Regions from separate parts of the Pseudomonas sp. TMW 2.1634 genome, predicted to be linked through region 3. Evidence: riboswitches for the same ligand, from Rfam matches in the RefSeq annotation. Region 3 holds a riboswitch; each other region holds the start of a gene.
What was found. A riboswitch is a leader RNA that binds a small molecule or an ion and turns the genes downstream of it on or off. The one in region 3 is predicted to bind cobalamin.

Region 1: another riboswitch for cobalamin. It lies ahead of BFC21_RS05640 (ABC transporter substrate-binding protein); the one in region 3 lies ahead of cobO (cob(I)yrinic acid a,c-diamide adenosyltransferase).
Region 2: another riboswitch for cobalamin. It lies ahead of cobW (cobalamin biosynthesis protein CobW); the one in region 3 lies ahead of cobO (cob(I)yrinic acid a,c-diamide adenosyltransferase).
Region 4: another riboswitch for cobalamin. It lies ahead of BFC21_RS06610 (CbtB-domain containing protein); the one in region 3 lies ahead of cobO (cob(I)yrinic acid a,c-diamide adenosyltransferase).

What each region holds. Positions count from the first base shown of each region.
Region 1 covers NZ_CP016849.1:1,186,772-1,190,150, reverse strand. Annotated here, with positions in the region: gene BFC21_RS05650 (MFS transporter) at 1-516, shown strand, start outside; gene BFC21_RS05645 (DUF1624 domain-containing protein) at 622-1,779, shown strand; cobalamin riboswitch at 1,812-2,011, shown strand; gene BFC21_RS05640 (ABC transporter substrate-binding protein) at 2,126-3,139, shown strand; gene BFC21_RS05635 (iron ABC transporter permease) at 3,136-3,379, shown strand, end outside.
Region 2 covers NZ_CP016849.1:1,121,923-1,125,301, forward strand. Annotated here, with positions in the region: gene cobF (precorrin-6A synthase (deacetylating)) at 1-347, shown strand, start outside; gene BFC21_RS05370 (glycosyltransferase) at 372-1,670, opposite strand; cobalamin riboswitch at 1,871-2,052, shown strand; gene cobW (cobalamin biosynthesis protein CobW) at 2,146-3,216, shown strand; gene cobN (cobaltochelatase subunit CobN) at 3,220-3,379, shown strand, end outside.
Region 3 covers NZ_CP016849.1:5,224,273-5,227,651, forward strand. Annotated here, with positions in the region: gene BFC21_RS24820 (sorbosone dehydrogenase family protein) at 1-811, opposite strand, end outside; cobalamin riboswitch at 939-1,183, shown strand; gene cobO (cob(I)yrinic acid a,c-diamide adenosyltransferase) at 1,263-1,874, shown strand; gene BFC21_RS24830 (cobyrinate a,c-diamide synthase) at 1,885-3,198, shown strand; gene bluB (5,6-dimethylbenzimidazole synthase) at 3,195-3,379, shown strand, end outside.
Region 4 covers NZ_CP016849.1:1,415,787-1,419,165, forward strand. Annotated here, with positions in the region: gene BFC21_RS06600 (response regulator) at 1-916, opposite strand, end outside; gene BFC21_RS06605 (response regulator) at 1,081-1,446, shown strand; cobalamin riboswitch at 1,597-1,809, shown strand; gene BFC21_RS06610 (CbtB-domain containing protein) at 1,905-2,093, shown strand; gene BFC21_RS06615 (CbtA family protein) at 2,105-2,806, shown strand; gene BFC21_RS06620 (cobalamin biosynthesis protein) at 2,803-3,228, shown strand; gene cobM (precorrin-4 C(11)-methyltransferase) at 3,293-3,379, shown strand, end outside.

The sequences.
Region 1 (3,379 bases), 1.5 Mb from region 3:
AGCATCGGCGTGTACGGTTTTATCATGTGGCTGCCGAGCATTATCAAACAGGCGGCCGCGGCGGATATCGTCACCGTTGGCTGGTTGAGTGCGGTGCCTTATGTGGCGGCGGTGGCAGCCATGCTGGCCGTGTCCTGGGCCTCCGACAAGACCCAGCAGCGCAAGCATTTTGTATGGCCGCTGCTGGCACTGGGGGCACTCGCGTTCTTTTGCTCGTACCTGCTGGGGTCTTCGCACTTCTGGCTGTCGTTCGCCCTGCTGACCCTGGCAGGGGGCGCGTTATACGCACCCTACGGGCCGTTTTTCGCGCTGATCCCGGAGATTTTGCCGGCCAACGTGTTTGGCGGCGCCATCGGCCTGATCAACGCCTGCGGTGCGCTGGGGGCCTTTGTCGGTTCGTGGATCGTGGGCTACCTGATCGGCCTGACCGGCAATCCGGGCGCAGCCTATATCTTTATGACCGCCGGGGTGCTGTCTTCAGCACTGCTGATGGCATGGGTGAAAGTGCGGCACTAGACACCCCGCCGACATTTGCGAATGTTTCTCGAAGGGATGACAGGGCAAAGAGGAATGTTATACAGTATCAATACTATATAACATTCCCTTGCCAGCGATCCCTCAATGACTGCCACTGCCCCTCCCTCACACCAGCGCCTGCTGTCCATCGATGCCCTGCGCGGGCTGGTTATCCTGTTTATGCTGCTGGACCACGTGCGCGAAACGTTTTTCCTGCACCGCCAGGTGGCTGACCCGATGAATGTCGAGATCACCGACCCTGCCCTGTTTTTCAGCCGTACCCTGGCCCACCTGTGTGCGCCGGTGTTTGTCTTGCTCACCGGCCTGTCGGCTTATCTGTATGGCGAAAAGTATCAGGGCAAGCGCGATGTCTCGGCGTTCCTGTTCAAGCGCGGGCTGTTTCTGGTGGTGCTGGAATTCACCCTGGTCAACTTTGCCTGGACTTTCCAGTTGCCGCCGTCGGTAATCTACATGCAGGTGATCTGGGCCATTGGCGTCAGCATGATCGCCCTTGCTGCCCTGGTGTGGCTGCCGCGCCCGGTGCTGCTGGTACTCGGCCTGGTGATCATCGCCGGGCACAACCTGCTCGACACCCTGCATTTTGCACCGGGGTCAGTGATGCATGTGCCTTGGGCGATTTTGCATGATCGTGGCTGGATTGAGGTGGGCGACAGCTTGCGCATGCGCACCTCCTACCCGGTGTTGCCGTGGATCGGCGTGATTGCACTGGGCTATTGCCTGGGGCCCTGGTTTGCCCGCTGCGCCCCGGCGGCCTTGCGCCAGCGCTATCTATTGCTCGCAGGCAGCGGTGCCCTGCTCGGTTTTGTTGCGCTGCGTTTGTACAACGGTTACGGCGAGGCGCCCTGGGGCAGCCATGCCGAGACCACACAAACCTTGATGAGCTTTTTCAATATCACCAAGTACCCGCCTTCCCTGCTGTTTCTGGCCCTGACCCTGGGCGTGGGCCTGTTGCTGCTACTGGCTTTTGAGCGGGTACAACAACGCAAGTGGATCAGCACCCTCGCCGTATTTGGCGCAGCCCCGATGTTTTTCTATTTGTTGCATCTGTATGCACTCAAAGTGCTGTACCTGGCCTGCGTCGCCCTGTTTGGCCTGAATCAGGCCACCTATTTCGGCTTCGACAGCATCGGTGCGGTATGGTTAACGGCAGTGCTGCTGGCCATTTCGCTGTACTTGCCGGTTCGCTGGTTCGCCAATTTGAAAGCCCGACGCCGGGATATCACCTGGCTTAAGTATTTCTGATTCTGACCGCGGCCCCATTAGCAAACAAGATCGATTATCATCCCACCGCCGGTCCCCCCACGCGGGGGGTTAAAAGGGAATCCGCAGTGCTGTTACAGCACCCAACGGAACTGCCCCCGCAACTGTAGATGACGAGCCTGCTCCGTGTTTGCCACTGGGATAACCCCCGGGAAGGCTGGAGCCAGGTGATGACCCATCAGTCAGGAGACCTGCCGGCAAAGTCCACAAACTAACCGGCGGGGTGTCCGGGGAGGCATCCTGCTTAGTACTGTTGCTGCAGCAGAACCGATGATGCATTCCCGACCGTGCACCTGTGCCCCGTGTACGATCAAATGGAGATTGCATCATGCTGTTGCACCGTGTTGTTACCCTCATGGCCACCCTGGCGTTGCCGGCACTGGCCCATGCCGCCCCCACGCACTACCCCCTGAGCCTGCAGAACTGCGCCAGCCCGCTGACATTCGAGCATGCCCCGAAAAGCGCGGTAACCATCGGCCAGGCCGGCACCGAAATGTTCTATGCCCTGGGGCTGGGCGACAGGCTGGTGGGAACGTCACTGTGGTTCAACGATGTACCTGTGCAATACCGGGCACAAAACGACAAGGTTGAGCGCCTGGCCGACAACGACCCGAGCTTTGAAGCCGTCATTGCCAAGCGCCCGGAGCTGGTGGCCGTGCAACTGGAGTGGATGGTGGGGCCGCAGGGGGTTGTGGGTACCCGTGAGCAGTTTCACGAACTGAACATCCCCACCTACCTGATGCCTTCGGATTGCGAAGGCAAGGACAACCTGGTCGGGGCCGACGGCACACGCCTGCAGCCGTTCAGCATAGACAGCGTCTACAAGAGCATCAGCCAGCTGGCCGAGATCTTCGATGTGCAGCAGCGCGGCGAACAACTCAACAGCCAGCTCAAGGCAAGCCTGGAAAAATCCATCACCTCACTCAAGGGCAAGGACCTGAGTTCCACCAGCGCATTGTTCTGGTTCTCCAGTGCAGACATGGATATTGACCCTTATGTTGCCGGGCGCAAAGGCATCCCCGACTTTATGCTCAACACCCTTGGCGTACGCAATGTCGTGGAGTCCGATGAGGAGTGGCCGACCGTTGGCTGGGAAACCCTGGCCAAGGCCAACCCGACGTTTCTGGTGATCGCACGCATGGACCGCCGACGTTTCCCGGCGGATGACGTCGAGAAAAAACTGGCGTTCCTGCGTACCGACCCGGTAACCCGCACTATGGATGCCGTGAAAAACAACCGCATCATCATCCTCGATGCCCATGCGATGCAGGCCAGCCTGCGCCTGTTCGACGGGATCGAAACACTCGCCACTGCCATCCGCCAACACGACCTGCCTAAATGACTGCACGCTTGCTACTGGCCTTGGCAGCCTGTGTTGCACTGTTACTGGCAGTGCTCGCCGGAGTGGCCATCGGTGAAACTCCGATCGCACCCGGTGTCGTGCTGCAGGTTCTGGCCAACAAGCTGTGGGCCGCCGGGCATGTGCTGGACCCGATCGACGAAGGGATTGTCTGGAGCTACCGCCTGACCCGAGCCCTGGTGGCTGCGGCCTGCGGTGCGGGGCTGGCCACCTGTGGCGTGG
Region 2 (3,379 bases), 1.4 Mb from region 3:
ACTACCAGGTAATCCCCGGTATCAGCAGTGTGCAGGCGCTGGCAGCGCGTCATCGGATTGCGCTCAACGGCATCGGCCAGCCGATCCGCATCACCACCGGGCGCCGGCTGCACGCCGGGGATCTGGACAATGTGGTGGTGATGCTCGATGCCCATTGCGCCTTCGCCGCGTTTGTCGCCGAAAACGTGGATATCTACTGGGGCGCTTACATCGGCACGGCGGACGAAATCCTGATTGCCGGCAAGCTGGCCGACGTGTGCGAGCAGATCAAGCAGGTCCGCGAAGCGGCGCGCCTACGCAAGGGCTGGATCATGGATACCTATCTGTTGAGGCGCACCAGTCATTGACCCAGCGGGCTAGTCCCGAGTGGTTCAAAGAGTGTGCGGGCGGTTCTTGGCCTCGATCCATTGCGCCATGTACAGGGTGCTCTTGTGCTGGTGGTGGCGCAGCATCGCCCCGGTGAAGTTGTTGCGCCGGTGCTGTTCCAGTCCGGTGCGGCAACGTTCGATGCATTCAACCAGGGCCGGGCCGTGGCTGGCTTGCAGATAGCGTTGCGCCAGCAGGGTCTGCCCGTGTTGTTGGGCCTGATGCCAGGCTTCGGCGTTCTGATACAGGTGTACAGCCGCCGTGGCAATCGCAGTGGCGCTCTGTTCGATGGCTCCGGCCCACGGCAGGTCGCCATGCATGCCCTCGGCGCCTACCGGCGTAGTGACGTTGGGCGTGCCGCAGAGCATGGCGTCGGCAATTTTGCCCTTGATCCCGGCACCAAAGCGCAACGGCGCCATGCAAATACGCGCATGGCTCATCACCTCAAGGGCATCTTCGGCCCAGTTGAGTACATGAAAACCCTGCGCCGGGTTGTGCAGCGCCGTGGCCTTGGGCGGGGTGTAGGCGCCGTAGACATGCAGTTGCGCGCCGGGCAGTTGCTGGCGAATCAGTGGCCAGACAGTGGCTTTCATCCAGAGCACGGCATCCCAGTTGGGCGCGTGGCGAAAGTTGCCGATGCTCAGAAAGTGCTGACGCTGCTCAAAAGGCACAAACGTGGCGGGCACGCTGTCGACCATCAGCGGGCACCAGTGCAGCAGGGCCCTGGGCACGTTGAAGTGCTCAACCAGCAGGTCGATTTCGTACTCGGAGATCATCAGGCTCAGGTCACAGCGGTAGATCGCGGCGATTTCCCGCTGGGCCAGGTCGGTGCCGGCCATCTGCTCAAACGTGTCGCGCCGGGCCGGAGCGAACAGGCTGCTGAAGTCATCCAGCTCGGCACTGCTTTTGAGGCGCGCCTTGAGCTGTTGCTGGCGGGCGTCGCGCAGGCTTTGCAGGTCGGAGGTTTCCAGCACGCGCAGGGCGTCGGGGCAGTGCTTCTCGACGCGCCAGCCGAACTGCTCTTCCATCATAAAGCGGTCGAACAGCACGATATCGGGGGCCAACTCGCTGATAAAGGTATCGAAACTGCTGTTGTTGAGCTCGATACCGACTTCGTCGATGCCCAGGCCGGCCAGATCGGCCTTGTGCTCACCGATGCCGGCCGGGCTGCTGAAGGTAATCTGCCAGCCGCGCTGCAAAAAGCTTTCGATGATCTGCATCATATGCCCGCCTGCCGCCGAAGAGCGTGGCTCGGGCCACACGTAGCCGATAATCAGGACGCGGGTGGGGCGGGTGGACGGCATGGGCAGATCCTTGAAACACTGTGGCTGAAAAAAGGCGGCAATTAGAACACATGTGCAACGAAATTCCTGTGTGGGAGCGGGCTTGCTCGCGATACAGGCGCCCCGGTTTTGCGGGCAGATCGCAGTGATGCCATCGCGAGCAAGCCCGCTCCCACAGTCGATGGGTCACAGCTGCGCATTGACCTGTTACAAAGCACTGCGTAGCCTTGCGCGTTCGAGGTTCTTCGCAGCGCGAAGCTAAGAAGGGAACGCGGTATGCCGCGGCTGCCCCCGCAACTGTAAACGGTCATTGATCTTGCACTGCCACTGCCAAACAGGCGGGAAGGCGCAAGGTAGGTATCAGCCGTAAGCCAGGAGACCTGCCTCGTGACAGATTCTTACTTCAACCGGGCGGGGTGATCCGGTGGCGAAGACTGACCGCGCACTGCCTGCGGTCGTCGTCCCGTATGCCCGCCGTTTTGCCAAAGGGCATCCGATGAAAACACTGGCCAAAACCCCCGTCACCATCGTTACCGGCTTTCTTGGCTCGGGTAAAACTACCTTGCTGCGCCATATGCTGGACAACGCCCAGGGCCGGCGCATTGCCGTAATCGTCAACGAGTTCGGCGAGCTGGGCATCGACGGCGAAATCCTCAAGCAATGCTCCATCGGCTGCACCGAAGAAGAGGCCAATGGCCGCGTCTACGAGCTGGCCAATGGCTGCCTGTGCTGCACCGTGCAGGAAGAGTTCTTCCCGGTGATGCGCGAACTGGTGGCGCGCCGTGGCGATATCGACCATATCCTTATCGAAACCTCGGGCCTGGCCCTGCCAAAACCGCTGGTGCAAGCCTTCCAGTGGCCGGAAATCCGCAGCGCCTGCACGGTTGACGCGGTGATCACCGTGGTCGACAGCCCGGCCGTGGCCGCTGGCACATTCGCGGCCTTCCCGGATCAAGTCGATGCCCAGCGCAAGCTTGACCCTAATCTGGACCACGAATCGCCTCTGCACGAACTGTTTGCTGACCAACTGGCCAGCGCTGATCTGGTGATCCTCAATAAGGCTGACCTGATCAGCCCTGAAGACCTGGCCAAAGTGCGCGCCGAAGTCGCTGAAGAACTGCCACCGGCGGTGAAAGTCATTGAAGCCAGCAGCGGTCGCTTGCCACTGGACGTGTTGCTGGGGCTGGGCGCGGGGTCTGAAGACCATATTGATGGCCGTCACAGCCACCACGACCATCATCACGATGGCGATGATGACCACGACGATCACGACCACGATGCATTTGATTCCATCTCCATCGAACTGCCACAAGCTGAAGAGCGCCTGTTGATGGACGCTTTGACCGCGTTGGTGGTCAAACATGGCATTCTGCGGGTCAAGGGTTTCGCCGCGATCCCGGGCAAGCCGATGCGCCTGCTGATCCAGGGCGTGGGCACGCGCTTTGACAAGCACTTCGACCGCGCCTGGGGCCGCGACGAGGCACGCAGCACCAAACTGGTACTGATCGGCCAGGACCTGGATGCGGCCCTGCTCGAATCCACCTTGCGTACAGCGCTGAGCGTCTAAACCATGCATTTGCTCAGGACCCAGCCCGGCGGCTTTGTAGCGGACGACAATATTGCCGACCTTGGCCAGACCCCCGCCGAGCTGGTGATCCTGTGCAGCGGTGATTCAAGCCTGGCCCTGCTGGCCGAAGCGGCGCAGCAGTTGCCTGAAGATTATCCAAGCC
Region 3 (3,379 bases):
CGGTGACTGGTTCCCAGGCCATGCCGTTGGGGTTGCGCAGGCCGGAGGCAAAAATGCGCTGGCTGCCAGTGGCCGGGTCGATTTCCCAGATTGCAGCGCGACCTTGTTCCTGGTCCATCCCGTTCTCGCCCACGTTGCTGTTGGAACCGACGGTTACATACAGTTTTTTGCCGTCGGGGCTGGCGATCACGTTTTTGGTCCAGTGATGATTCAGCGGCCCGCCGGGCAAGTCGGCGACCTTGACGGGTTGGGCGCTGATGCGGTCTTCGCCGGGTTGATAAGGGAAGCGCAGCAGCTTGTCGGTGTCTGCGACATACAGATCGTTGCCCACTAGCGTCATGCCAAAGGGCGAATTCAGGTTTTCGATAAATACGGTGCGGGTTTCGGCCACGCCGTCGTGGTCCGCATCGCGCAGCAAGGTAATCCGGTTCGCGCTCGGCACACCAGCCCCGGCGCGGGCCATGACCTTGTCCGCGATCCAGCCCTTGATGCCCTTGCTGTCATCCGGTTTGGCCGGCGAGTTGGTTTCGGCTACCAGCACATCGCCATTGGGCAGCACATAGAGCCAGCGCGGGTGGTCGAGGTGTTCGGCGAAGGCGGCTACCTTCAGGCCCGCAGCGGCGGTGGGTGTGGCGCCATTGGCCCAGCCGATCGCCGGGGCGATATTGACGGTGGGGATCAGGGTCTTGTTGGGTTCGGGCAGTTTCGGCGATGGGCCGGTGCCATCCGCCACTTGCAGGGTCGAACTCTCACCGCAGGCAGCCAGCCCGACCGCAAGTACGATGACAACAGCGTGCTGGGGCTTGAGCATATGAATCTCCATGAGGTTTTGGTCTTGTCAGTCATAGAGAAGCGTAGCGGGTTAAAGGTTCAGCCCGGGCGCCGGATTAAGCCCTTTGTCGGCAGCTTTAATTGACGCTCCACCCCCAACCCTCTAACCTTCGCGGCTTGTTTCAGGTGCTCTGTGGCCATTGGCCGACAGGGTGAAACAGGGAAGCCGGTGAGGGCGTGTTTGACCCACACAACCGCCACGATCCCGGCGCTGCCCCCGCAACGGTAAACGAGTCAATACCACGCTCAGTGCCACTGTGTTTTTTGCACGGGAAGGCGCGTGGACAAGGGCTGCTCTCGCCGAGCCGCCCGCTTGTGAGCCCGGAGACCGGCCTGATCCATCCACCACTCTCGCGGCGGGCGATGCAGTGTGTTGTTCAAGAATCCCCCCGCCTCCCGTTTGCATTATCAAGCCCCAACGGAGAGCTGCCATGAACGAATCCCCCGAACGCGACGAACGACATCAGGCGCGCATGCTGCGCAAAAAAGCCGTTATGGACGAGCGTATTGCCAGCTCGCCCAACGAGTGCGGGCTGCTGCTGGTATTGACCGGCAACGGCAAAGGCAAAAGCAGCTCCGCCTTTGGCATGCTGGCCCGGGCTATGGGTCACGGCATGCAGTGTGGCGTGGTGCAATTTATCAAGGGGCGCAACAGCACCGGCGAGGAGATTTTCTTCCGCCGCTTCCCCGAGCAGGTGCGTTATCACGTCATGGGTGAAGGCTTTACCTGGGAAACCCAGGATCGCCAGCGCGATATCGCCGCCGCTGAAGCGGCGTGGGAAGTGTCCCGCGAGATGCTGCGCGACCCGTCCATTGGCCTGGTAGTGCTCGATGAGCTGAATATCGCGCTCAAGCACGGTTACCTCGACCTGGAGCAGGTGCTCGCCGACCTGCAAGCCCGCCCGCCCATGCAGCATGTGCTGGTCACCGGCCGTGGCGCCAAACCTGAACTGATTGATCTGGCCGATACCGTGACTGAAATGGGTGTGGTCAAACACGCTTTTCAGGCCGGGATCAAAGCCCAGAAAGGCATCGAATTGTGAGTGTTGAAGTATGAGAGCGTCACGTCATTGCCCGGCGGTGTTGATCGCCGCGCCGGCTTCCGGTCAGGGCAAGACCACGGTTACCGCCGCTTTGGCCCGGTTGCATCGCAATCAGGGGCGCAAGGTGCGGGTGTTCAAGTGCGGCCCGGATTTTCTCGACCCCATGATCCTCGAGCGCGCCAGCGGTGCGCCGGTGTATCAGGTGGATTTGTGGATGGTGGGAGCCGAGGAAAGCCGTCGCCTGCTGTGGGAAGCTGCCGGTGAGGCGGACCTGATCCTGATTGAAGGCGTGATGGGGCTGTTCGACGGCACCCCTTCCAGCGCCGATCTGGCGCGGCATTTTGGCGTGCCGGTGCTGGGCGTGATTGATGGCACCGCAATGGCTCAGACCTTTGGTGCGCTGGCCCTGGGCCTGGCGCGCTATCAGCCGGACTTGCCGTTTGCCGGGGTGCTGGCCAACCGCGTTGGCACCGTGCGCCACGCTCAACTGCTTGAAGGCAGCCTGACCGAAGGCTTGCGCTGGTATGGCGCGCTGTCCCGCGAAACCGGGATCGAGCTGCCCAGCCGTCACCTGGGGCTGGTGCAGGCCAGTGAGCTGAATGATCTGGATGCTCGCCTCGACGCGGCGGCCAATGCCTTGGCCAGCACCTGTGAGGTAGCGCTGCCACCGCCGGTTGAGTTCGCCGCGCCTGAGCCGGTGGCTGTCGAGCCGCTGTTGGCCGGGGTGCGGATTGCCGTAGCCCGCGACGAAGCCTTCGCCTTTACCTACGGCGCCAGCCTGGCGTTGTTGCGTGACATGGGCGCCGAGCTGGTGTTCTTCTCGCCGATCCGCGATACCGCCTTGCCCGAGGCGCACAGCCTGTATTTACCCGGTGGTTATCCTGAATTGCACCACCTTGAACTGTCGCGCAATACGCCGATGCTGGAGGCGATTCGCGCCCATCACGGCGCCGGCAAGCCATTGCTGGCCGAGTGCGGCGGCATGCTTTACCTGCTCGATGCCCTGACCGATGTTGACGGTCAGCGCGCCGAACTGGTGGGGTTGCTGGCAGGGGAGGCGACCATGCAAAAGCGCCTGGCGGCCCTGGCGTTGCAAGCCGTGGACATGCCCGAAGGGCTGTTGCGCGGCCACACCTACCATCACTCGCTGACCAGCACTGCGCTTGAGCCTATCGCTCGCGGCCTGAGCCCCAACGGCGGGCGTGGCGCCGAAGCGGTGTATCGCGAAGGGCGGATGACCGCTTCTTATGTACACTTTTACTTCCCGTCCAATCCTCAGGCCATTGCCGCGTTGTTCGCGCCATGTGCCGTGAAGGTGCCATGAGCGATAACGCCTTTAGCCCGCAAGAACGCGCCGCCGTGTACCGCGCCATCGCCGAGCGCCGTGATATGCGCCACTTCAGTGGTGGCAGTGTGGCACCCGAGTTGTTGTCGCGTTTGCTGGAAGCGGCGCATCAAGCCCCGAGTGTGGGGCTGATGCAGCCGTGGCGGTTTATCCGCATCAC
Region 4 (3,379 bases), 1.7 Mb from region 3:
TGTGGATCAACTGGTCCTGGGCTTCCTGCTCGCGGGAAAAACCATAACTGGCCACACGCTTGAGGCCCCCGTGATCTTCGCGGACATAAACGGCGGCTACCACCGACCCCAGGTACTGGGCACAGAACTGCAGGATATTGCGCCCCAACATGTTCAGGGTCAGGCGGCCCAGCACCTGCTCCGCCAGTTCGGTCTGGCCGTTGCGTAGCCAAGCCTGCTGTTCGAGGCGCTGCGCGGCCTTGATCTGCGACTCGAAGGCATTGTTATAACTGCTTGAAAGTGCAAGTAAATCACGACGCCCGATATAAGCCAGAAAACCGCTCAGGCCCAGTACGAAAACCAGATACAGGCCAATGCTGACAATGGTGGTGCGGCTGACATCTTCACTGCGCGCAACCCGCAACTGCTGCTCCATTTGAATGAAGTCGTCATATTCCTTGCGAATTTCATCACTGAGGCGCTTGCCCCGGCCAGCCTGCACCGCCGAGCGGTAATCGCCGTCCTGGCGACGCAGTTCGACCATCGACTGTGCGTAGGCATTCCACTCTTCCTGCAGGGCCTCGAGGCGCTTGAGGCGGTCAACTTGCTGCGGGTTGTCGCTGACCAGCTCCTGCAAGCCCTTGAGCTGCACATTGATCTGCGGCTTGGCCACGGCGTAGGGGTCGAGGAAGTGCTCGTCCCCGGTAATCAGGAAGCCGCGCATGCCGGTTTCCAGATCGACCGTCAGGCGCACGGCCTCATTGGCATTGCTGATGACCCGGTCACTGTGTTCGACCCACCTGATAACCGACAGCAGATAGCTGACCATGACCACAAACAACGCGGCACTGAGCACGCCAACGGCCAGGGGCAAACCGATATTGCGGCTCAGGAGCTTGCGAAAGCTTCGCTCATCAATTGATGCAGGTGAGTTCATTTTCAGGCCCGTGGACTGTCATAAAAAACCGGAGTTTGCCGGATTATCGAGTAATAGTTCTATTTTCTTGCTTTCAAAGCAGATTTTACGCGCATACAAAGGCAGGTGAAGGCTATCCTTGCTGGCTGCGAGAACACGCTCAAATTTTTATCGGGATCACGATTATGTCCGCAACACCCTCCACTATCCTTGTGGTCGAAGACGACGCCATTGTTCGCATGCTGATCGTAGACGTGCTGCAAGAGCTGGAGTTCAGTGTGCTTGAAGCTGATGGCAGCGAGCGCGCCCTGGAACTGCTTGAGGATACGGCCCAGACTATCGACCTGCTGATGACCGACGTGGGTTTGCCGGGCATGGATGGCCGGGCGCTGGCCAGCAAGGCCCGGGAACTGCGCCAGCAATTGCCGGTACTGTTTGCCAGTGGTTATGCCGAGAGCCTGGAGATTGCCGAAGGCATGGCGGTAATCGGCAAGCCCTTCTCCATTGACCAACTGCGTGCCAAAGTCAAAAGCATGTTGGTGAACGCCTAAGAGGTCTGTGGGAGCGGGCTTGCTCGCGATCGTCTCACTGCTGTGTGCCTGCAAGACCGCCTTACCCGCATCGCAGGCAAGCCTGCGCCCCCATAAAAATCAAAAGCCAGGCATGCCTGTGCAATTGACGGCCCCACAGCGCTGTGTTTTCCTACACATCTTGTATCAGGTGCCCTTCACAGGGTGAAACGGGAAACCGGTGCGTCAGGCGTTTTGCCCTGACAAGTCCGGCGCTGCCCCCGCAACGGTAAGCGAGAGAAACATCACGTCCACTGTGCCGAAGGCATGGGAAGGAGATGTTTGCAGGCTCAACCTACGAGCCCCTCGCAAGCCCGGAGACCGGCCTGATTATTTCGAATAACAAACCCGCGGTGGGCGGGCGCTGTTAAACCCTGCGGGCTTCGTTCGCGGGGTTTTCTTGCGCTTTGCTGCCCGTCGTCCGACCCGAGGCAAGCGCCATGTCCGTCAGCACCAGCCGTACCCATTCCGCCGCTACCAGCACTACCCAGAGCCAACGCATCGTCGCCGCTGTCGGCGCTGCCGTGCTGGGCGCGTTCCTGGTGTACTTTGCCGGGTTCTCCCATATCGACGCCGTTCACAACGCCGCCCACGACACCCGTCACAGCTCCGCCTTCCCGTGCCATTGAGACTGCCTGCCATGATCAAGCGTATCGCTCAAACGGCAGGCTTTACCGGCCTGCTGGCCGCCCTGCTGCTGACCCTGCTGCAAAGCCTGTGGGTCGCCCCGCTGATTTTGCAGGCCGAAACCTACGAAAAACCCGCCGCCAGTGAAATGCACGAGCATGCCGACATGGCCATGCCTGCGCATGAGCACGACGCCGAGGCCTGGGAACCGGAAGACGGCTGGCAGCGCGTATTGTCCACCACAGGCGGCAATCTGGTGGTCGCGGTGGGTTTCGCCCTGATGCTGGCGGGCCTGTATACCTTGCGCGCCCCGACCCGCACGTCCCAGGGCCTGCTCTGGGGCCTGGCTGGCTATGCCGTGTTCTGCCTGGCACCGACAATGGGCTTGCCACCAGAACTGCCGGGCACTGCCGCGGCGGACTTGCTGCAACGCCAGCTCTGGTGGGTCAGCACTGCCGCCTCGACGGCCGTGGGCATTGCCCTGCTGGTGTTTGGCCGGCATTGGGCACTGAAAGTGCTGGGCGTGGCAATTGTGCTGGTGCCACACCTGTTTGGCGCACCGCAGCCGCTGGTACATTCCAGCCTGGCACCCGAGGCACTGGAGTCGCAGTTCAAGATTGCCGCACAACTGACCAACCTGGCCTTCTGGCTGGCCCTGGGCGTGATCAGCGCCTGGCTGTTCCGCCGCAAAGCTGAAGGCCAATACTCGGCATGACGGCCACTCGCACAGCGCCAATCCTGGTGATTGGCCTGGGCTGCCGCCGGGGGTGCAGCGCGCAGGCGCTGCGGGCGCTGATCGAACAATCACTGGCCCGGGCCGGGCTTGCACTCGATGGGGTGCAGGCCCTGGCCAGTATCGATCTCAAGCGCGACGAACCGGGGCTGGTGCAACTGGCAGCGCAACTGGGCCTCGGGCTTGAGGTGTTCAGCGCGGCACAACTGGACCGGTATGCTCCGCAACTGAGCCATCATTCGGCTATTGCCTACGAGCAAACCGGCTGTTTTGGCATTGCCGAAAGTGCTGCCCTGGCGCTGGCCGAACAACTCGCTGGCGCACCTGCCAGCCTGCTGATCACACGCCAACATACGGCCGAAGCAACCTTTGCATTGGCCTGTGCCCGGCAAAACCCGCGATAATCCCCCGCCTCACTATGAGCGTTGTTCAAGAACAGCTCTACCTCGACCCTTTCAAGAGACTGCCATGACCGTCTATTTCATCGGCGCCGGGCCCGGCGATCCAGAACTGATTACCGTCAAGGGCCAGCGCCTGATTCGCAGTTGCCCGCTG